DNA from 3 places in the Mesorhizobium sp. M0998 genome. Region 2 is predicted to be linked to each of the others. Evidence: predicted binding sites of a transcription regulator. Region 2 holds the regulator's gene; each other region holds the start of a gene.
The links. Region 2 encodes PhoB, which activates phosphate uptake and scavenging genes when phosphate is short. Its sites were predicted from a motif close to TGTCATNNANCTGTCAT; they were not measured.
Positions count from the first base shown of each region.

Region 1: the regulator PhoB is predicted to act here: its motif matches at 3,367-3,383, upstream of NKH59_RS29620 (PhoX family protein).
Region 3: the regulator PhoB is predicted to act here: its motif matches at 2,815-2,831, upstream of olsB (l-ornithine N(alpha)-acyltransferase).

Region 1 is NZ_JAMYND010000052.1:13,428-20,827, forward strand. Features, by position in the region: gene NKH59_RS29610 (MarR family winged helix-turn-helix transcriptional regulator) at 40-531, shown strand; gene NKH59_RS29615 (GNAT family N-acetyltransferase) at 528-1,208, shown strand; gene NKH59_RS29620 (PhoX family protein) at 1,309-3,300, opposite strand; gene NKH59_RS29625 (hypothetical protein) at 3,501-3,839, shown strand; gene NKH59_RS29630 (phosphatase PAP2 family protein) at 3,854-4,555, shown strand; partial or broken gene NKH59_RS29635 (sodium-independent anion transporter) at 4,815-5,063, shown strand; gene NKH59_RS29640 (SMP-30/gluconolactonase/LRE family protein) at 5,077-5,937, opposite strand; gene NKH59_RS29645 (helix-turn-helix domain-containing protein) at 6,053-6,856, shown strand; gene NKH59_RS29650 (C40 family peptidase) at 6,955-7,400, opposite strand, start outside.
Region 2 is NZ_JAMYND010000010.1:30,421-37,820, forward strand. Features, by position in the region: gene pstC (phosphate ABC transporter permease subunit PstC) at 1-930, shown strand, start outside; gene pstA (phosphate ABC transporter permease PstA) at 934-1,785, shown strand; gene pstB (phosphate ABC transporter ATP-binding protein PstB) at 1,782-2,585, shown strand; gene phoU (phosphate signaling complex protein PhoU) at 2,618-3,325, shown strand; gene phoB (phosphate regulon transcriptional regulator PhoB) at 3,342-4,031, shown strand; gene NKH59_RS11805 (ROK family protein) at 4,041-5,285, opposite strand; gene xylF (D-xylose ABC transporter substrate-binding protein) at 5,571-6,611, shown strand; gene NKH59_RS11815 (sugar ABC transporter permease) at 6,753-7,400, shown strand, end outside.
Region 3 is NZ_JAMYND010000012.1:74,835-82,234, reverse strand. Features, by position in the region: gene acuI (acrylyl-CoA reductase (NADPH)) at 1-368, shown strand, start outside; gene NKH59_RS13880 (PAS domain-containing hybrid sensor histidine kinase/response regulator) at 457-2,745, shown strand; gene olsB (l-ornithine N(alpha)-acyltransferase) at 2,895-3,770, shown strand; gene grpE (nucleotide exchange factor GrpE) at 3,907-4,542, opposite strand; gene NKH59_RS13865 (hypothetical protein) at 4,779-4,982, shown strand; gene NKH59_RS13860 (fatty acid desaturase) at 5,109-6,131, shown strand; gene NKH59_RS13855 (DJ-1/PfpI family protein) at 6,279-6,899, opposite strand; gene NKH59_RS13850 (DUF934 domain-containing protein) at 7,037-7,400, opposite strand, start outside.

The DNA of each region.
Region 1 (7,400 bases), on a different contig from region 2:
TATATCATGTTATCGATGTTCATGGGGATGAATTGGCCTATGGAAGACGTCATACGATCGCTTGGCTTCCTGTGCCTGGGCAGCAGGCTGAAGCGTATAGGCGAGCAACTGCAAGCGGAGGCGCAGCGCCTGCTCGACAGGCTGGATGTCCCGGTTCAGGCGAGCCAGTACCCGCTGCTGGCCGCGCTCGACAGGCTGGGTCCGCTGTCGGTCGGGGAACTGGCGCAATCCCTTGGCATCGCGCAGCCAGGCGTAACGCGAAGCGTCTCGCTTCTGGCCGAATTGGGACTGCTCGAGGTCAGTCCGTCGACCGATGACCAGCGGCGCAGGATCGTCTCGCTTACTCGGGACGGCCGGCGGCTGGTCGATGTCGCAAAGCGCGACGTCTGGCCTTGCATCGAGAACGTGGTCGCGGATTTGTGCGCAGGTTTTTCGGGGCCGCTTCTTGAGCAGCTGGCTGCCATCGAGGACGGCCTCGCCGCTGCCCCTCTCGACCGTCGTGTAAATAAGCCTCAGGGTGCCGCGCAATGAGACATCTGCTCGACCGCCCTATCTGGAGCGCGCTTCAGACGCGACATCGGGCCTTCGCGGAGGGTGACAACCTCGCCATGCGATATCGGCCGTCGATCGTCCCTTTCGCCGCCACTGGCGCGGACGACCCGGAAAGCCTGCGGGCGCTCGAAAACCTTGTCTCCCCGGGCGAGAGTGTGATCCTGCTTCAAGCGGACGCGATTGCTCTGCCCACCGGGCTTTCCGCGACTTCGACCGCAGCCGGGGTTCAGATGATCGCCGAGCAGCCATTGCAGATCGTCTCCGACCCGCGCGTGCATCGTCTGACCCGAGACGATGCTGCTGAGATGCTCGCCCTGGCATTGCTCACCAAGCCTGGCCCATTCACGCTCGAAGCCTTGAGCCTGGGCGATTTTTGGGGTGTGAAAATCGAGGGCAGGCTTGCGGCAATGGCCGGCGAGCGCATGAAGCAACCTGGCTATTCCGAACTCAGCGGGGTGTGCTCACATCCGGAATTTCGCGGCGGTGGCCTAGGAAAGCTGCTGTCCCTATTCGTGGCAAACCGGATAGTGGCGCGCCGCGAAGTTCCCTATCTCCACGCCTATGCCAGCAACGCCGCGGCCATAGCGTTATACGAGTCCATCGGCTTCAGGTTGCGAAGCACAATGAATGTGGCCGTGGTTCAGCGCAGCGAATGATTAGTCGGCGCATGATGCGCAGCATGGATGCATCCCGTATCGGAAGGAAGGATTTCGTACCGCCGAAATCCTTCCTTGAGACTGCAAGACCTGCTGCGTGTCAGACCGCGATCTTGCCGCCGCCTTGCCTGGTGATGGCAACGACCGCCGGGCGCACCGGCATGTCCGGCTTGAAGTCGGGCCAGCGCGTCGACAAATCCTCATAGTAGGACGGACGGCCGAAAGCCTCCCAGTCCTCGCCGCCGTCGCCCGGATGCTGGACCGCAACGAAGGCGGTCTGGTCGTCCGGCGCAAACAGGGGACCGCACATTTCGGCGCCGATCGGCACGCGGAAGAACAGCTTTGATGTCGCCCGTGCCGTCCCCTCCGTATCGACAGCCCACAGACCGTCGGTGCGGCCGGTGGCTTTCGGGCCTTGGCCGTCGGTGGCGACCCAGAGGCGGCCAGCCGAATCTACCGTGCAATTGTCCGGCATGCCGAACCAGCCATTGGCGGTGGTTGCGGTCGAGAAGGTGGCGCCGACGTCGGCCACAGCGGGATCGCCGCATTTCAGCAGGATTTCCCACCTGCCCTTTGTCGCGGTGAAATCACCGCCGTCCTCGACGATCTCGATGATGTGGCCAAAGGCATTTTCGGCACGCGGGTTGGCAGCGTCGACCTGGTCGGCCTTGCGCTTCGAATTGTTGGTCAGCATGACATAGACCTTGCCGTTGACGGCATTGGGCTGGATGTCTTCCGGGCGGTCCATCTTGGTGGCGCCGAGCAGGTCGGCGGCGCGGCGCGTCTCGATCAGCACGTCGGCCTGGCTGGCAAAGCCGTTCTCCGCCGTCAGCGGCCCTTGGCCGAAGACGATCGGCAGCCATTCGACCGAACCGTCGTCGGCAAACTTGGCGACATGCAAGGTGCCGTCGTCGAGCAAATCCATGTTGGCGGCGCGGTTGTCCGGATCGAACTTGCCTGTGGTGACGAACTTATAGACATAGTCGAAGCGCTCGTCGTCGCCGAGATAGAAGACGACATGGCCATCCTGGGCGACGATCGATTCGGCGCCCTCATGCTTGAAGCGGCCCATGGCGGTGCGCTTCCTCGGCACCGAAGTCGGATCCTGGACGTCGACCTCGACGATCCAGCCGAAGCGGTTCGGCTCGTTAGGCTCCTTGCCGATGTCGAAACGGTCGTAATGCGCTGCCCACTCATAGGCATCTTCGGGAATGCCGAGGCGCTTGTAATTGGCCGCCTCCTTATGCCCCTGCGGCAGCTCGCCCGAGAAATAGCCGTGGATGTTCTCCTCGGCCATGACATAGGTGCCCCACGGCGTGACGCCGCCGGCGCAATTGTTGATGGTGCCGATGACCTTCGTGCCGGTCGGATCGGCGCTGGTCTTGACGCGGTCGTGGCCGGCGACCGGGCCGGAGAGCGCGATCTCGGTGTTGGAGGTGATGCGGCGGTTGAGCTTGCCGTCGCGAACGACCTGCCATTTGCCTGATACCTTGCGTATCTCGACGATAGTGCCGCCATGCGCGGCCATCTCGACATCGACTTGCTCCTTGCTGAGGGGCGCCTGCTTGGCTTTGCCATCGACGATGGTGACGAGGCCCGGAAACATCAGGTGCGGATTGGTGTATTCGTGATTGACGACCAGCAGGCCGTGCTCGGCCGAGCCGTCGATCGGGATATAACCGACATAGTCGTTGTTGTAGCCGAATTGTCTGGCCTGGGCTTCCGCCGACTGTTTTGTCGGATCGAATCCCGGCGAATCGGCGAACAGCGGATCGCCCCAGCGCAGCAGCACGTCGGCGTCATAGCCAGGTGCGACGTGATGCTTGTCGTCGATGCCGGCCTCGAGCTCGTCGAAAGCGAAGGCGGAGCCTTCGGCGGCGCGGGCATTGTCGGCGGTGATCAGCGCCAGCGGGCTGACGGTAGCGGCTATGGCCGAGACGGCAAGCGAACCCTTGAGGAAGCCGCGGCGTGAGAACCGCGCGGCGATGATCTCACCCATGGTGCGGTTGTCGGTGGGATTGGCTCCTGGCCCATCGTTTTCCTCGAGCAGGCTGGTGCGGAAATGGGCGTCAGGGGTGCGATGTTCGGTCATAGGGCCTGCCTCTGGCTGGATGGATTGCTGGAGCGTGTTGCCTGGCCAATCCGGTATTACCGGCAGGTCACAGTTTGATGACATGCCGGCTAATTGCCACCTGCGATTTCGTATCCAACATCGGCCCCGCTTGACCGCGACCGGCGCTTCGGAAACAAGAGCTGCGGCAGGCGGTAGGGACCGCATCGGGAGGAACAAAAGTGAGTTTCTGGGGACTTGGGCAGCTCTGCGTTTCGACGGTGATCTTCCTGCTGGCGGCGATGGCCGCAAAACAGTGGGGGCTGGCGCCGAGCCTCGGCAAGATTGTGCTGACGTTGGCGCTCTATTCGCTGGGCAATCTGATCATGCTGAGGCTGATCCGTGAATTCGGCATGTCGGTGTCGTTCAGCCTGTCGGCGGTGATCCAGCTGGTGTCGGTGAATGTGGTGGCGCTGGTCTTCTTCGGCGAGCGCGTCAATGCCTTGCAGGCAACCGGCATCGTGCTTGCCATCGCAGCTGTGGCGCTGATCACGCTCGGGCCCTATCTGCAAAGGCTGTAACTGCGATCGGGCCGATGAAGAAGATTGCAAGCAGACTGCCCAACTGGCTGGAGTTCCCGGTTCTGCTGGCCGGGCTGGTCATTGCCGGCGGGCTGTGGGGGTTCGAGGAGCTGATGGAGCTGGCGCGGGCGACCACGCCGCATGCCTTCGACACCGAAATCCTGCTTGCCTTCCGCAAGGCCGGCCAGCCCGACAATCCGATCGGACCGGCGTGGCTGGAAGGGGCGATGCGCGACATCACCAGCCTCGGCAGCGCCAGCGTACTGCTGCTGATCACGGCAGCAATGATCGTCTATCTGCTTCTTATCCGCAGGCCAGGCGCGGCGCTTCTCATGTTCGTCGCGGTAGCGGGCGGCCAGCTCCTGTCAAGCGTGCTGAAATTCGATATCGACCGGCCGCGCCCCGATCTGGTCTCGCATCTCGCCGATGTGGCATCGCTTTCGTTTCCGAGCGGCCACGCCATGCTGTCGGCGGTGACGTATTTGACGCTGGGCAGCATGGCGGCGCGGGTTTTGCCCGGGCGCACAACGAAGATCTATGTACTCGGGCTGGCGGTGCTGACGACAGTGGTGGTCGGCATCAGCCGCATCTATCTCGGCGTCCACTGGCCGTCCGACGTATTGGCCGGCTGGTGCGCCGGCTTTGCCTGGGCGATGCTGTGCTGGCTTGCGGCACGGTTCCTGCAGCGATGGCTTGGGCGGGCCGACGGCACCTGACTCAAATCAGCTTGTTGATCAGGCCATGACCGCAGCCTGCCAGCAGGAAAACCATCGACAGCAAGGCTGTCGAGGTTGCCAACGCTTTGAATATCTTCACCCGCTCATCCTTTTGAAGTCGTGCCTGTGAAATCGGGATCGCAGTGGATGTCCCGCCAAACGATGCCGAGGTTTGTAGCATCACAGTGCATCGGCTGGCAAAGAGTGCTGCATGTTTGGAGGCAGACCATCAATCCTTGGTGCAGGAAGACGTCGCCGACCGCGCCAGCGCAGGAACTTCATCCTCGACTGTTCGGCGATGCCGTTCTTCGATTCAACGGCGGCCAATGTCATCGAGGGTGCGGCCCACAAGGCGAGCCGCGCCGGCGTTCGCTTCATTATATCAGGCGCTTCGCCGCAGATACGCCGCATGCTGATCAACCACGGCGTCAAGCGGCCGCTGGTGACTTATACCGCCTCGATCACGGATCGCGGGCGCAGCTGGAAGAAAGCCGCGCCCGCCGCCTGAGCCGATGGCTGGCTTAGTCGAGGCCCAATGCCGCGATCTCGCCGTCGTTCATCAGCGGCACGAAGATTGTCGACTTGCCGTCGGTGCCGATGTCGGCGCTGCCCGGCTTGAACGTCGCAACCGCTTGCGGCGTGCCGCCGGCTTTGTAGCGGTAGAGCGTGCCGGTCATATACGCGGTGGCGTAGATGCTGCCGCCGATGGCAACGACGCCATCGAGGTTGGCAAATTTTTCCGCGCCGGGCAGTGGCGAAACGGCCTTGGTAGCAAGATCGACCGAGAGCAGGCCGCCCGGCTCCGCGGTGCTGAAGTCGGGCTTGATGCCCTTGCCCCAGGAAGCGACGATCAGCCGGCCGCCATCGGCGAAGATGCCATTCGGCGAAGCAAGCGCCGCATCCCTGACGAACAGTTCGGGCCGGTCGCCGTCGATGCGATAGATCGTATCGGCAAGCATATCCGTGACATAGATCTTGCCGGACGCGTCGGCGGTCACGTCGTTGAGGAAGACCGCGTTCGGCACGTCGATCGTCGATGTTAGCTTGCCGCTTGCGAGATCGACGACGCGCACATGGGTGAGGTCGGCGACGTAGAGTTTGCCGCCGACAATCGCCATGCCCTTGGGCGCGTCCATGCCGTCGGTCCAGTGTTGCGTGACTAGCTTGCCGTCCATCGACAGGATCGACAGATAGCCGTTGCCGTCGGCTTCGCCGGGATTGCCGACGATGTTCGAGACGACAACGCGCTGGCCGGCGGCGTCGAACAGCGCCGATTCAGGCTGCTCGAGGCCGCCGGTGCGCCAGAGTTCAGCGGCCTGAACTGCCGGCGCGGCCGCGATGCCGACCAGGGCGAGAAGTATCGAGGTGAAGAGGCTCTTCATGGCTAGTCTCCTGTAATGGACTGGCGGAGAGCTAGGCCTTTCGATACTTTTCGGGAAGAGCTATCAGGACTAGTACCGAAGGCTGATACCAAATCGTGCAAAAGAGGTGCATCCCATGAACGGCCTGATCTTCGAAGCGCTGAAGCGGACGCTTAAGGCAAAGGGCATCACCTATCGCGTCCTTGCCGAGCGGATGGGTGTTTCCGAGCCGACGGTGAAGCGCATCTTCCACGAGCGCAACTGCAAGCTCGACCGGCTGATGGAGATCTGCACTGCCGCCGGCGTAGAGTTGGAGAACGTGCTCGGCTCTATGAACAGAGGACCAGGACCCGCCAACCAGATCGCGCCGGAGATCGAGCGCAAGCTCGCCGGGCGGCCGGCACTGCTGTTCGTCTTTGTCATGCTTTCCGAGAAATTCACGCCCGAAGGCATCATGCGCTCACAAGGGCTGAGCGAGGCTTCGATGTTCCTCTATCTGCGCGAGCTCGAGGAACTCGGCCTGGTCGCGCTCGGTCGCGGCCTGTCGGCAAGGCTGCTGATCGAGGCGCCGATCCAGTGGAATTTCGAGGGGCCATTGCGGCCGCTGTTCGAGACGACCAACAAGAATTTCATCGGCTGGGCCATCACCCATCTTGAGCGCGAGTCGACGTTCGTCAGCTTCTCCAGGCGGATGCGGCCGGAAACGGCGGAAATGGTCAGGCGCGAGGCGGAGGAATTGGCGGAGCGCGCCAAATTGCTTGCTCATCACGACCAGCACACGACGCCTGAAGACCGACTGGTCGGCTACAAATGGACGTTTGCGTTCGGCGCAACGCCGTTCCCGGTGATCATGCCGATCGGGCCGCATCCGCGCGACGCAGGCGCACGGACCGACGATCGAGTTGCGGCTGCCGCAAACGGACGACGTCTGCCGGCCTAGGTCAAAATGCAGAACGACCGAGTCCGGGCTGTTGGCGGCAGCCAGTCTGACTGAGCTTCTTACCCCTGAGTATCGGCCGCAAACACAAGATCGAGCCGCTATTCGGCGGTCTTGTTCGCCACCTTGTCATCCCAGACCATCTGCCGGTAGTCGAAGCCGTATTCCAGCGTCGGCTTGACAATACGGAAATAGGGCGACAGGTCGAAATCGCGCGGCGTGTAGAGCGAGTGATGGCGGATGTGCAGGATTTCCCTGCGCGAATAGCTCGACTGGGCCGAGGCACGGCCAGGCGCCCGGGTAATCTCCGGCAGGATCGGGTAGCGGATCAGGCCATACGCCTCGGCGATCAGCGACGAGCAGATGGCGCGCGTCGGGTCGCCGGAACCGAAAGCCAGCATGCGGCGGCGCCAGCGCACCGGCACCGGCGGCGTCGGCAAGAAGTAGCGCAGCATGTCGAATATATTCTTGAGATCGTATCTGAGACCGAGCCTGCCGATCATGAACGCGACGACCGCTTCGCGGTCATCTGGAGCCAGGCCACTCG
Region 2 (7,400 bases):
GTGCGGCGCTTCGCGCTCACAGATGCCATATTCCGCGGACTCACCCGCGCTTCCGCAATTCTTGTGCTGGTCATCCTCGGCGGTGTCGCCATCTCGCTGTTTGCCGGCTCATGGCAGGCGCTGTCGTCGTTCGGTTTTTCTTTCCTGACGACTGAGAGCTGGAATCCCGTTACGGAAAAATTTGGCGCACTGGCGCCGATCTACGGCACGCTGGTGACGGCGGCCATTGCCATCCTGATCGCGGTTCCGATCGGCATCGGCATTGCAATCTTTCTCACCGAGCTCTGCCCGCGCCCGCTCAGGCGCCCGATCGGCATAGCGGTCGAGCTGTTGGCCGGCATTCCTTCGATCATCTACGGCATCTGGGGCCTGTTCGTGTTCGCGCCGTTCCTGCAGACGACGATACAGCCCTTCATCATCAACATCTTCCACGGCGTGCCGGGACTATCCAGCCTTTTCGCCGGCCCTCCTTACGGCATCGGCCTTCTGACCTCGGCGCTGATCCTCGCCATCATGGTGCTGCCCTTCATCACCTCGATCACCAAGGACGTCTTCGATACGGTGCCGGCGGTGCTGAAGGAATCGGCCTACGGCATCGGTTGCACGACCTGGGAAGTGACCCGGCGCGTGGTCATTCCCTATACCCGCATCGGTATCATGGGCGGCGTCATGCTTGGCCTCGGCCGGGCACTCGGCGAAACCATGGCGGTGACTTTCGTCATCGGCAACGCACATCGCATCAGTGCCTCCCTGTTCGCGCCGGGCACGACGATCTCGGCGACCATCGCCAATGAATTCACCGAGGCCGACGGCGACCTCTACACCTCCTCGCTGGTTTCGCTCGGCCTGATCCTCTTCGTCATCACCTTCCTGATCCTCGCCGCCGCCCGCTATATGCTGATGCGGATCGACGCCCGTACGGGAGCCTGACCGATGTCGACATCCTCATCGCTCCACAGCCGCCGCAAAGCCAGGAATTCGGTGATGATGGCGCTTTGCGTCGTCGCCGCCGGCATCGGGCTTGCCGGGCTGGCGCTCATTCTCGGCGCGTTGGTCTATAAGGGCACAGCCGGGCTTTCGCTCGCGGTCTTCACCGAGATGACGCCACCACCGGGCGAGGCCGGCGGCTTGCTCAATGCCATCACGGGCAGCCTGCTGATGACGATCATCGCCGTTGTCGTCGGCACGCCGATCGGCGTGCTGGCGGGAACCTACATGGCCGAGTATGGACGCTTTTCGCGCATCACCACCGTCGTCCGCTTCATCAACGACATCCTGTTGTCGGCGCCGTCGATCATCATCGGCTTGTTTGTCTATGAGCTGATGGTGCGGCCAATGGGACATTTCTCGGCCATTGCCGGCGCCGTGGCGCTTGCCATCCTGGTCATTCCGGTGGTCGTGCGCACCACTGAAGACATGCTCAACCTGGTGCCGAACGCGTTGCGTGAAGCCGGTGCCGCGATCGGCGCGCCGCGCTGGGTGGTGATCCGTTCGGTCGCCTACCGCGCCGCATTGTCCGGCATCGTCACCGGCATATTGCTGGCGATAGCACGCATTTCCGGCGAGACGGCGCCGCTGCTCTTCACCGCGCTCAACAACCAGTTCTGGAGCAGCAATATCAACGCGCCGATGGCCAGCCTGCCGGTGACCATCTTCCAGTTCGCTCTCAGCCCTTACGAGGAATGGCAGCAACTGGCGTGGACCGGCGCACTCATAATCACCCTGACGGTTCTGGGCTTGAGCATCCTCGCCCGCAGCCTTACCGGACGCAGAGAGGACAGATGACACAGATGTTGTCCCCAGACATGACGATGACCGAAACGGTCACCGAGAAGACGAAGATCGAGGTCAAGAATCTCAACTTCTACTACGGCCAGAGCAAGGCGCTGAAGGACATCAGCCTGTCGCTGCCCGAGCGCAGCGTCACGGCCTTCATCGGCCCTTCGGGCTGCGGGAAATCGACGCTGCTGCGTGTGTTCAACCGCATCTATGAGCTCTACCCAAAACAGACGGCCGAGGGCCAGGTGCTGCTCGACGGCAAGAACATTCTCGACCGGTCGCAGGATCTCAACCTCCTCAGGACCAAGATCGGCATGGTGTTCCAGAAGCCGACGCCGTTCCCGATGTCGATCTACGAGAACATCGCCTTCGGCGTCAGGCTCTACGAGAACCTCGGCAAGTCCGAGGTGGACGGCCGCGTCGAACAGGCGTTGAAGCGCGCCGCGCTGTGGAGCGAGGTCAAGGACAAGCTCAACGCCAGCGGCTTGAGCCTGTCCGGCGGCCAGCAGCAGCGGCTCTGTATCGCCCGCACCGTGGCGGTGAAGCCGGAAGTCATTCTGCTCGACGAACCGGCTTCGGCGCTCGACCCGCTGTCGACGGCCAAGATCGAGGAACTGATCGACGAATTGCAAGCCGACTACACGATCGTCATCGTCACCCACAACATGCAGCAGGCGGCGCGCGTGTCGCGCCAGACGGCCTTCATGTATCTGGGTGAACTGGTCGAGTTCGACCGGACCGAGAAGATCTTCACGTCGCCCCGCGAGAAGCGCACGCAGGACTACATCACGGGCCGCTTCGGCTGAGCCGTTCCGATCATGCATATGAGGACAGGACCATGGGCGAACACACAGTCGCTTCTTTCGACGAGGATCTCGAGCAGATCAGCAAGCTGATCCGCGACATGGCCGACCTCGCCGGTTCGATGGTCGGCGGGGCGACCAAGGCGCTGTTGAATTCCGACAACGTGCTGGCGCAACGCGTCGTTTCCGACGACGCCATCATGGATGCGCGTCAACGCGAACTGGACGACCGCGCCATCACCCTGATCGCCAAACGCCAGCCGATGGCCCACGATCTTCGCCATGTGGTCGGAGCGATCCGCATGGCGGGCGACCTCGAACGCATCGGCGACCTTGCCAAGAATATCGCCAAGCGCGTGAGTGCGGTCGGCCTCAGCGTCACGCCGCGGGACCTGTCGCATTCCATCGACGCGATGGCGCAGCTGGTTCTCATCCAGGTGCAGGGTGTCATCGAGGAATATGCTGCAGGCGATGCGGCCGCGTTGGCCAAGCTTCGTGCCGCCGACGAGCGCATCGACGTTAAATACACGTCCGTGTTCCGCGAGCTGTTGACCTACATGATGGAAGATCCGCGCAACATCACCGCTTGCACGCACCTGCTGTTCTGCGCCAAGAATCTGGAGCGGATCGGCGACCATGTCACCAACATCGCCGAAAATGCGTATTATGTGCTGACCGGCGAGCAATTGCCGGTCAATCGTCCGAAGCAGGACGAAACGACAATGTCCGCACCGGTGACATGATGGGGGTGCCCAGCCGATGATCGCACCACGCATAATGGTGGTGGAGGACGAGGAGCCGTTGGGTGTGCTGCTCCGCTACAATCTCGAATCCGAAGGCTACCAGGTCGAGGTGGTGACACGCGGCGACGAAGCCGAGATCCGTTTGCAGGAGAATGTGCCCGACCTTTTGGTGCTCGACTGGATGATACCAGCGGTTTCCGGCATCGAGCTCTGTCGTCGGTTGCGGGTGCGCCCCGAAACCGAGCGGCTGCCGATCATCATGCTGACCGCGCGCGGCGAGGAGAGCGACCGGGTGCGCGGTCTTTCGACCGGCGCCGACGACTATCTGGTCAAGCCGTTTTCGACACCGGAATTCATGGCCAGGGTCAAGGCGCTGCTGCGGCGCGCCAAGCCGGAAGTGCTGTCCAGCGTGCTGAAGGTCGGCGACATCGTGCTCGATCGCGAATCGCACAGGGTCTATCGCAAGAAGAGCGAAATCAGGCTCGGGCCGACCGAATTCCGGCTGCTCGAGTTCATGATGCGGCATCCGGGCCGTGTCTTCTCGCGCAGCCAGTTACTCGATAATGTCTGGGGCGAGACAATCTACATCGACGAACGCACCGTCGACGTGCATGTCGGGCGGCTGCGCAAAGCCGTCAACAACGGCCGGATGCCGGATGTCATCCGCACCATCCGCGGCGCCGGCTATGCGATCAGGGAAGATTGACCCGCCTGGTCAGGCTACGTTCTTTCTGACGCTGGGCCTCATTTGCGCGCCCGGCGCGAAAATCTCCTGGTCGACGAAGCTTAACGCCCGCATCGCGCAGCCTTCGCGGATCAGCGGCAATTCGTTCGGCTCTGTATCGAAGGAGATCGAGCCTGAATGCTGGCCGCCGGCGGTCTGGGCGATTGCCTTCCGCAAGGCCGGCTCGATCAGATCGAAGGCGGCGGCACTGGCGCCGACCATCGCGACCGGTGCCGGATCGATCAGCGCGAACAGCGAGCCGAGACCGAAACCCAGCGCTTCGCCGGCCTTGCGGTAGGCCTCGCGTTCCGGCCCATCTTTCTCGCGCGCCCGGGCCGCCAGTGCTCGCATGTCGGCGTCGCTGACGTCGGCGACCGGTTCGCTGTCTTCGCTCATCTGCCTGGCGTTGCGCCAGATGGCGTAGTTGCCGGCATACGCCTCGATGCAGCCGCGCCGCCCGCAACGGCAGCGCGCGCCGCCCGGACGATGGATCATGTGGCCAAATTCGCCGCCCGAGGAATGCGTCCCGGTGAACAGTTCGCCCTTCAGCACCAGCCCCATGCCGATGCCATGCGAAAGCAGGATGGCGATGAAGTCGTCGCGATAGCGATCCGGATTGCGCCAGCGCAAAGCCACCGCCATCATGTTGCAGTCGTTCTCCACCGTTGCCGGGATGCCGAATTCGTCCTCCAGCATGTCGGCAAAGGCGATGTCGGTCTGCGGCGTGATCGGCGACCACAGCATGGCGCGTGCAGGGGAGTCGGTAATGCCCTGAATCGCCAGGGCGATGCGGGCGACACTGCGGACGTCAAGGTCTGGATCCTGCAGCCGGCGCCGGACGATGGCCATGCATTCACGGATCAGCTCGTCGCGCGGCATAGTCAGCGTGTCCAGCCGGCGCTGTTCCTCGGCGACCACCTGTCCCGTATAGTCGATAATGGCGGCCGAAAGGAAATTCAGCGACAACACCACGGTCAGCACCGCCGCCGCTTCCGGGTTGAGGGCGAGGCCGACTTGCGGACGACCGCGTTTCAACGAAACGGGCTCACTTGGCTTGCTCTCGGCGAGGATGCCTTCCCGTATCAGGTCGGAAGAAATCGCCGATATGGTCGAATGACTGAGGCCGGTGGTAGCTGCGATCTCAGTACGCGATGGCTGGCCGGCCCGGCGCACCGCCGAGATCACCATCGCCCGGTTGCGCCGGCGCAAATCGTCATGGCGGATTCCGACCGACATTGTTTTGCTTTCCTCCCGGTTGCCGCGGCCGCTCATGAACCGGAAGCCGTCGGTAATGTCCGACAAATAGTGTCGGATGAGGCAAATAGTGTCAGATGCAGGTGGCGCTGTCATCGTTTATTCCGACGCTCGAAAAAACTCGCAGAGTCATCAAAATTCATCAGAATCGATGTTGACAGCAGCCGGAGATCGGACCAGTATTTTTTCGAGGCTCGAAAAAATTAGAGCTTCTAAGCTGGTCTTTGAGCCAATTGGTCACGCCGTACGCGGCGCAGGGAGGATATGATGAAGAAATTCACGACCGCCATTCTGGCGGGTGTCGCCATGACGCTGGCGCTGGCGTCGGTGGCGCAGGCTAAAGACAAGGTCATCGGCGTTTCCTGGTCGAACTTCCAGGAAGAGCGCTGGAAGACCGACGAGGCCGCAATGAAGGCGGCCATCGAGGCCGCAGGCGACAAGTATATTTCCGCCGACGCACAGTCCAACCCCGGCAAGCAGCTCACCGACGTCGAGAGCCTGATCTCGCAGGGCGCCAACGCACTGATCATCCTGGCGCAGGACGCCTCGGCCATCGGGCCGGCCGTGCAAAAGGCGCTGGACGAAGGTATTCCGGTTGTCGGCTACGACCGGCTGATCGAGAACAAGGACGTCTTTTACCTGACCTTCGACAACAAGGAAGTCGGCCGCATGCAGGCCCGGGAAGTCTTCAAGGTGAAGCCGGAAGGCAACTATGTCTTCATCAAGGGTTCGGGTTCCGATCCGAATGCCGATTTCCTGTTTGCCGGTTCGATGGAGGTGCTGAAGGCGGCAATAGACAGCGGCAAGATCAAGAATGTCGGCGAGGCCTATACCGACGGCTGGCTGCCGGCCAACGCTCAGAAGAACATGGAACAGTTCCTGACCGCCAACGACAACAAGGTCGATGCCGTGGTCGCGGCCAATGACGGCACTGCCGGCGGCGTCGTCGCCGCGCTGACAGCGCAAGGGCTGGCCGGATCGGTTCCGGTTTCGGGCCAGGACGGCGACCACGCCGCGCTGAACCGCATCGCGCTCGGCACACAGACCGTGTCGGTGTGGAAGGATGCGCGCGAGCTCGGCAAGAATGCCGCCGAGATCGCCTCGCAGCTGGCCGACGGCAAGCAGATGACCGACATTGCCGGCGTGAAGGATTTCACCACGCCCGGCGGCAATACCGTCAAGTCGCTGTTCCTGACCCCGGTCGCCATCACCAAGGACAACCTCAACGTCGTCATCGACGCCGGCTGGATCAAGAAAGAAGAGGTCTGCGCCGGCGTGACGGCTGGCACTGTTGCAGTCTGCAACTGAGCCGACGTTTCCGAGAAGTCCGAACGCCGCGGCCGCTCGCCGCGGCGTTTTTCAACAAGAGTTGTTTTTCCGCTTCCGGCGGATAACTTCTAGGCTGCTTCCGGCATCCGCGGCAGACGGCAACCCGGCGGGAGAAACATCATGACCGACACGACGTCCAACACGCCGGTCGACAGCACGGCAGACCGGGCACGGGAATCCGAGCTCGGCATCGTTGCCCGATTTCTCAAGGCAACCGAACTCGACACGCGCATGCTCGGCATGGTCGGCGCGCTGCTGGTCATCTGGGTCGGCCTGCATGTCATTTCCAGCGTACGGCTCGGCGTCAATCCGTTCGACTTCGACAGCCGGACCTTCCTGACGCCACGCAATCTCTGGAACCTGTCGGTGCAGACTTCCGCCGTGGCCATAATGGCCGCCGGAATGGTGCTGGTTATCGTCATGCGCAATATCGACCTGTCAGTCGGTTCCGCCGAAGGCCTGATCGGCGTGGTCATGGGCTTTGCGCAGGTGCATTTCCTGGTGCGAATGATCGGTCTGCAATTAGGCAATCCCTGGATCTGGATCCTGGCACTGGCCATCGGCCTGGCGCTTGGCCTTCTGATCGGAGCGTTCCAGGGATACATCATCGCTTATCTCGAGGTGCCGGCCTTCATCGTGACGCTGGGCGGCCTTCTGGTCTGGCGGGGTGCCGCATGGTGGGTCGTCAGTGGGCAGACGATTGCGCCGCTGGATGCCACTTTCCAGCTGATGGGCGGCGGACCGACGGGTTCGATCGGCGCGCGATGG
Region 3 (7,400 bases), on a different contig from region 2:
AGCCCGCAAAACCGCTCGCCAAGGAACGCTGGGCCGGCGGCGTCGATGCGGTCGGCAGCCACACGCTGGCCAACGTTCTATCGATGACCTCCTATGGCGGCGCCGTTGCCGCTTGCGGCCTCGCCGGCGGCATGGACCTGCCGGCAAGCGTCGCGCCCTTCATCCTGCGCGGCGTCTCGCTGCTCGGCATCGATTCGGTGATGGCGCCGAAGGCGGTCCGCCTCGAGGCCTGGCGCCGTATCGGCGCCGATCTCGACCACGCAAAGCTTGCCAGCCTTTCGACGAGCATCGGCTTCGACGGCATCATCGGCGCCGCGCATGACATCGTCGAGGGTAAGATCCGCGGCCGCGTGGTGGTGGATATGTGAGCCCCCAAGGGAAAAAAAAGAGCGCGACCGGTAAAATTCGAGCGATCAACCACAACCTTCGATAAGCTCTGTCTGGCAGGATTTCCGTATGATTGCGGAACCCGGCATCAGAGAGGCGGAACCAGCCGAACGGGCCGACGGGACGGCCCCCGCGGCGCCAGGACGGCAGCTTGTCGCCGCGCCACCGCTGGCGCCGGAACTGCCGGCCTCCAACCGCGAAGGCCTGCCCTTCCTGACGCTCGTCGCCATTGTCGTGCTGGCAGGCTTTTCGCATCTGACCGGGGCGCCGATCTTCATCACTATCGGCCTTTTGGCGACAGCCATCGCCGGGCTCGCCATGCATCTGCGCAACAGGCGCACCGAGCGCCGCGCGGTGGCCCTGCTCGATGCCACGACCGCCCGCAGCCGCGCCGAAATAGAGACGCTGGCCGACCGCATGTGGGAGATGCAGGAGAGCGAGGAGCGCTTTCGCGGGCTGATCGATGCACTCGGCGATCTCGTCGTCCATCGTGACCGCGACGGCCACATTGTCTACGCCAACAAGGTTTTCGCCGACCTTGTCGAAACCGACCAGCGCGACCTTGCCGGCAAGACCCTGGCCGAACTAGGCATCGATGTCGGCATCGTCCCCGACGCCGCGTTTTCCGACCATGAATGCCTGAGTTCCACCGACGTCGCCATTCGCACGCCGGACGGCCCACGCTGGTTCTCTTGGATCGAGCTGTCGGTGCGCGACAAGGACAGCGGCGCCGTTTCGCATCGCGCCATCGCCCGCGACATCACCGCTCGCAAGCGCGCCGAATCCTCGCTGATCACCGCCCGCGAGCGGGCCGAATATGCGAGCCAGGCCAAATCGCGCTTCCTCGCCACCGTCAGCCACGAGATCCGCACGCCGATGAACGGCATCATGGGCATGGCCCGGCTTCTCGCCGACACCAGCCTTTCGCCCGAGCAGCGGACCTATGTCGGCGCCATCTCGACCTCGGCCAGCGCGCTGCTGGCGCTGATCGAGGACCTGCTCGACTACTCCAAGATCGAGGCCGGCCGCTTCGATCCCGAACCGCAGCCGATGTCGGTGCGCGAGATCGCCGACAATGTCATCGAGCTTTTGGCGGCGCGGGCTTTTGCCAAGGATATCGGCCTCGGCTGTCATGTCGAACCCGACGTGCCGCAGCTGATCACCGCCGACCCCGGCAGGGTCAGGCAGGTGCTGCTCAATCTCATCGGCAACGCCGTCAAGTTCACCGACAGCGGCGGCGTCCTGGCAAGCATCGCCCGCGTCCGCACCGAAACCACCGACCGCATCCGCTTCACCATCACCGACACCGGCCCCGGTCTGCGCGAGGAGGACATGGAGCGCATATTCGCGGACTTCGAACAGGCTGACGGCACCTCGACCCGTGCGCATGGCGGTGCCGGCCTCGGTCTCGCCATTTCCAAGCGCCTGGTGACCGCCATGGGCGGCACTATCTCTGTGTCGAGCCGGCTTGGCCAGGGGTCCGAATTCGTCTTCGAGATTCCCGCTATTTCCGCCGTCGAGGCGCCGCAGATCCGCCAGGACGCGCTGTCGGGCCGGCATGCCGTGATCGTGTCGAAGAACCTGGTCGAGGCCGAAGCCCTCGCCCGCACCATTCGCGCCAATGGCGGCACGGTCGATCTGGCCACCGCCGCAGCCCAGGCCACCCCTTTCGCCGAGAGCTGCGACGTGCTGCTGATCGATGCTGCCATGGAGCAAAGCGACGGCAGGCTGCTCAGGCGCCTGCGCCAGAGCGGATTTGCCGATTGCGAGGCAGTGACGCTGATTGCACCGACCGACCGTGGCATGCTTGGCGAGTTCCGTGCCAATGGTTACGCCACCTTCCTTGCGAGGCCGGTGCGCGGCGAGACATTGCTGCGCGTGCTTTTGACCAGCCACGCGCCGGTCATCGCCGAGCCGCAACTGCAAAGGCGCGGCGCGCAGGCGGGGCACGCCATTGGCGCCCGCCAGCAGGGCCTGTCGGTGCTGATCGCCGAGGACAACGACATCAACGCCATGCTGGCCCGCGCCACGCTGCTGAAGGCCGGGCATCGCGTGAAAGTGGTCGGCAACGGCAAGGCCGCCGTCGAGGCGGTCATCAGCACCGGCCACAAGCACCGTTACGACGTGGTGCTGATGGACTTGCATATGCCTGTCATGGACGGCCTGGACGCCATCGCCGCCATCCGCCGCCATGAGGAGGAGACCGCGGTGCCGCCAGTGCCGATCATGGTGCTGTCGGCCGACAGCCAGGAAAAGACCCGCCACGCCGTGCTCGCTCACGGTGCCAGCGGCTTCGTCACCAAGCCGCTCGACCCCGATGCCCTGGTTCATGCGGTCGAAGGGCAAGCGGCCGCCTGAGGCACAACATAGACGGTTGATAGATTGCCCAGCCGACGAAGTATTGCCCGCAGAGCCGTATCACGGTACTGTCACAATCCTGTTGCACCTACACCGTATCCCCGTGCCAAGAGGGATGGCTCGAAGGAGAATCACTCGTGCATACAGTCATGCCGGAATGTGATGCTCGGCCGAACGCCAGCGGGCCTTTGCTCGTCGGCCGGAACGCCGATGCCGTCATAAAAGGCGCATCGCTCGGCCGCATCGGCAATCTCGAAGTGCGGCTCGCCCGCAACGAGGCCGAGATCGCTGCCGCGCAGGAAGTGCGCTACCGGGTGTTCTACGACGAGCTTGGTGCCAGGAAGGACCTGTTCCAGATGCAGGACCGCCGCGATGCCGATCGCTTCGATCCCCTCTGCGATCATCTGCTGGTCTTCGATACTTCGCTTTCCGGCCCCGAGCATCGCCGCATCGTCGGCACCTACCGCCTGCTGCGGCAGGAGATTGCCGCGGCCGCCGGCGGCTTCTATTCCGAAGGTGAATTCGAGCTGACCAAGCTCATCGCGCGGCATCCCGGCCAGCGCTTCCTCGAGCTCGGCCGCTCCTGCGTTCTGCCGGAATACCGCTCGAAGCGCACCATCGAGGCGCTGTGGCAAGGCATCTGGGCCTACATCAACCATTACGGCATCGGCGTGATGACCGGCTGCGCGTCGTTCCACGGCACCGTGCCTGCGGCACATGCCGAGGCGCTGACCTATCTTGCCCACCACTGCCGGACGAATTCATCCTGGGACGTGCGCGCCGTCGCCGGGCGCTATTGTTCCATGGATCTGATGCCGATCGAGGCCGTCAACACCAAGGCGGCGATCGCGGCGATGCCGCCGCTGGTCAAGGGCTATCTGCGCGTCGGCGCGCGCATCGGCGACGGTTGTGTCATCGACCGTGAATTCTCGACGGTCGACGTGTTCGTGGTGATGCCGGTCAAGGAGATCGGTGCCCGCTACGTCAATTATTATGGCGGAGAAGCGCAGCGGTTTGCGGCCTGAATAGGGCAGTAGGGGAGTAGGCGGAGAGAAGGCAAGGGCCCGAGTAGGCAATTGCTCTACTTTACCCGACGTAGCGCTATTCCCTACTCCCGTACTGCCCTACTCCCGTACTGCCCTATTCCCCTACTCCCCTAACTTACGCATCTTTCTCAGCCTGCTCGTTGACCGGCCCCGGCTCCACCGGCGCTTCGCTTGCGACATGCTTGGGGCCGCCCTTGGCGACGCCGACCATGGCCGGCCGCAGAACACGCTCGCCGATCGAATAGCCGGGCTGCACGACCTGCACGACTGTGTTGGCCGGTACGTCGGGATTGGGCACCTCGAACATCGCCTGGTGGAAATTCGGATCGAATTTCTCGCCCTCGGGCTCAAGCTTCTTCACGCCGTGGCGTTCCAGCGCCGACAGCATGGCGCGCTCGGTGATCTCGACGCCGTCGATCAGCGCCTTGAAGCCGGCATCGCCCGACGCCTTGGCCTCCTCCGGGATGGCATCCAGCGCACGGCGCAGATTGTCTGACACCGAAAGCATGTCGCGGGCAAAATTGGCAACCGCATAGGCGCGCGCATCGTGGACGTCCCGCGCGGTACGGCGACGCAAATTCTCCATGTCGGCCGCGACGCGCAGCGCGCGATCCTTCAGCTCTTCGTTTTCCTTCAGAAGCCGCACAAGCGCCTCATAGTCGCCGTCGACGCCACCTTCCCTTGGCTCCGCGGCAGCCTCGGTCTTCTCGGCTTCATCGGGCGCGCGTTCGTCTTTTGCCTGGTCGCTCATCGCCGTTTCCCGTCATTTTCGAATGGTGTGGATTTGCGCCCGATATCGAGGTTTAGCGGCCAAAAATCAAGGGGCAAGCGATACTGCAGCCGCTGTCGCTGCTTGATGGCGGACGGCGCAGACCTTTCGATTTTAATTCAAACTTTACCGTACCCGACGGCTTTGCTTGCCGGGACACTACAATGCGGGAACCATTCCTCCCTTGGAAGAGTTTCGAAGCCGACACAGGATTTTGGATGATGCCCCGCAGGAATGGCGAAAAACGCGACGGGCTCGCCGCCGATATCCGGCGCCAGCTCGGCACCGAGGCGACCAAGCGCTTTCTGCGCACCTTACCGGCCTTCCGCACGGAGTCCGATATTCCCGACCGTCTGAAGGAATTGCTCGACCGCCTGGACGGCGTCGAAGCCAAGGTGGTCGCAGGCGGGCGCCGTCGGTAGACACCGTCGCCAGCAACGCGACCTGCGATTGCGGCCGCAATTCCTCGCCATCGCGCGACATTTACCCGCAGTAACTTTGCGTGATCTCCGCCTTGCGGCAGCGCGCCGCTCCGCCTATGTTTCATGATGAACATGATTTCCCCCGAAGCTGTGGCAAACAGCAAGCGCGCCTGGTTGAAGATCCTGTCGCGCTATAAAAAGCCCGACAGGCGTCGCAGCGCCGTCGAACTCGCCATCACCCTCATCCCCTTCGCCACGCTGTGGGCACTGTCCTCGGCCGCTTATGCCTATGGCCATTGGTGGGGTCTGGTCCTCATCCTTCCGGCAGCCGGCTTTCTGGTGCGTATCTTCATGATCCAGCACGATTGCGGCCACGGCTCCTTCTTTGCCAACCGCTATGCCGACGACTGGATCGGCCGCGTGCTTGGCGTGTTGACGCTGACGCCCTACGATTGCTGGCGCCGCGCCCACGCAACCCATCACGCCAGCGCCGGCAATCTCGACGAGCGCGGCACCGGCGACATCAAGACACTGACGGTCGCTGAATATCGGCAACTGTCATGGCGGGGCCGGCTCGCCTATCGCCTCTATCGCCATCCGCTGGTGATGTTTGGCCTTGGCCCGATATGGATCTTCATTTTCGAGCAGAGACTGCCCTTGGGCATGATGCGGGGCGGTTTCACCCCCTGGGTGTCGTCGATGTCGACCAATCTCGCCATCGCGGTCATCGCCGCGCTGCTCATCTGGTTCGTTGGCCCCGGCGCGTTCCTGGTCGTGCATTTGCCGATCGTCATCCTCGCCGGATCGGCCGGCATCTGGCTGTTTTATGTCCAGCATCAGTTCGAGGAGACGGAGTGGACAAAGGACTCCGAGTGGGAATTCCAGCACGCTGCCCTGCACGGTTCGTCCTATTACGACCTGCCGCCGGTGCTGAACTGGATCACCGGCAATATCGGCGTCCACCACGTGCATCACCTCTCGGCCAAGGTGCCATGCTACCGGCTTCCGGAAGTGTTGAGGGACTATCCGGAGCTGCGTGAGATCGGCCGCGTCACACTCCTCGACAGCCTGCGCTGCGTCAAGCTGGCGCTGTGGGACGAGAGTCGCAGCAAGCTGGTATCGTTCCGCGAAGCGCGGATGGCCGTGTAAAGCATACCGCCGCACCTAAAGCGCGTTGCGCTCGACCGGCCTCATGCGACGCGCTTTAGGTTGTCGTTTATGCATGCCGTTATCGCAAAACCGCTGACACTTTTGCGCGACATGCGTTAGGGGTGCGGCGGGCTCCACATTCCGAGCTTAAGCCGCCCGGCGCTGGTCGCGCATCAGGATCTCGCCCTGGCGGATCTCGGTGCCCAGCACTTTCAGGCATTCGCGCATGAAGGCGGCAAGGCCCGGCCAGCCCTTGGCCGACACAAGATTGCCGTCGACATGGGCGCCGGTCGGCGCAACATCGATATAGATGCCGCCGGCCAGCGTGACTTCCGGCTCGCAATATTGCAGCGCCGCGACTTCCCTGCCGCGCACCACGCCGTCGACCGCGATCAGGATCTGCACGCCGTGGCAGATGGTGAAGATCGGTTTTCCCGTCTCATGGAAATGCCGCACCAGCGCCTGCACGCGCTTGTCGATGCGGATATATTCCGGCCCGCGCCCGCCCGCCGCGTAGACGGCATCGTAGTCGGCCGGATTGACCTCGGAAAACGTCTTGTTGAGGATGTAGTCGTGGCCGAGCTTTTCCGTATAGGTCTGGTGGCCCTCGAAGTCGTGCAGCGAGGTCTTCAGGATATCGCCGGCCTTCTTGTCGGGGCAAACGACATGGACGGTGTGGCCCACCGCATGCATGGCCTGTTCAAAGACGAAAATCTCGTACTCCTCGCTGAACTCGCCAACGAGCATCAATATCTTCTTGCCAGCCATACCCGGTTCCTCCCTTGTGGCCACATTTATTCGGATCGCGAAATAATAGGCCCATCCTAAGGCGGAGAGGCGCAAAATAAAAGGCTGAATCGGGAATGTGGTCCGACCAGATAGGGCTTCTGGCCCTCTGGAGCGGATCAGCCGGCGCGCACCCGCCGCCAGGAATATTTCGGGCCTTTGGCCTCCGGCTTCACCGCCGGCTGATAGAACAGCGGAAGTCCGCCGGTGCGGCCTTGCTCGAGCCGCTTCAGCAGCACCGGGTGCGATACCTCGAATTCATCGAAGCCGACGCGCAGCATATGCGGCAACTGATCGATCAGCACCTGCCCGGTGGCGCGCATAGCGCCTGCAAAATGATAACGGCTGCGCAGCAATTCGCCCTTGGAGAACGAGCGGCCGTCATTGAACGCCGGAAACGCCAGCGCCACCAGCGACAGCTGATCGAGCAGGCCTGCGATCTTCTCGAGCTGATCGCCGGGCTGCAGCAGCACACCGATGCGC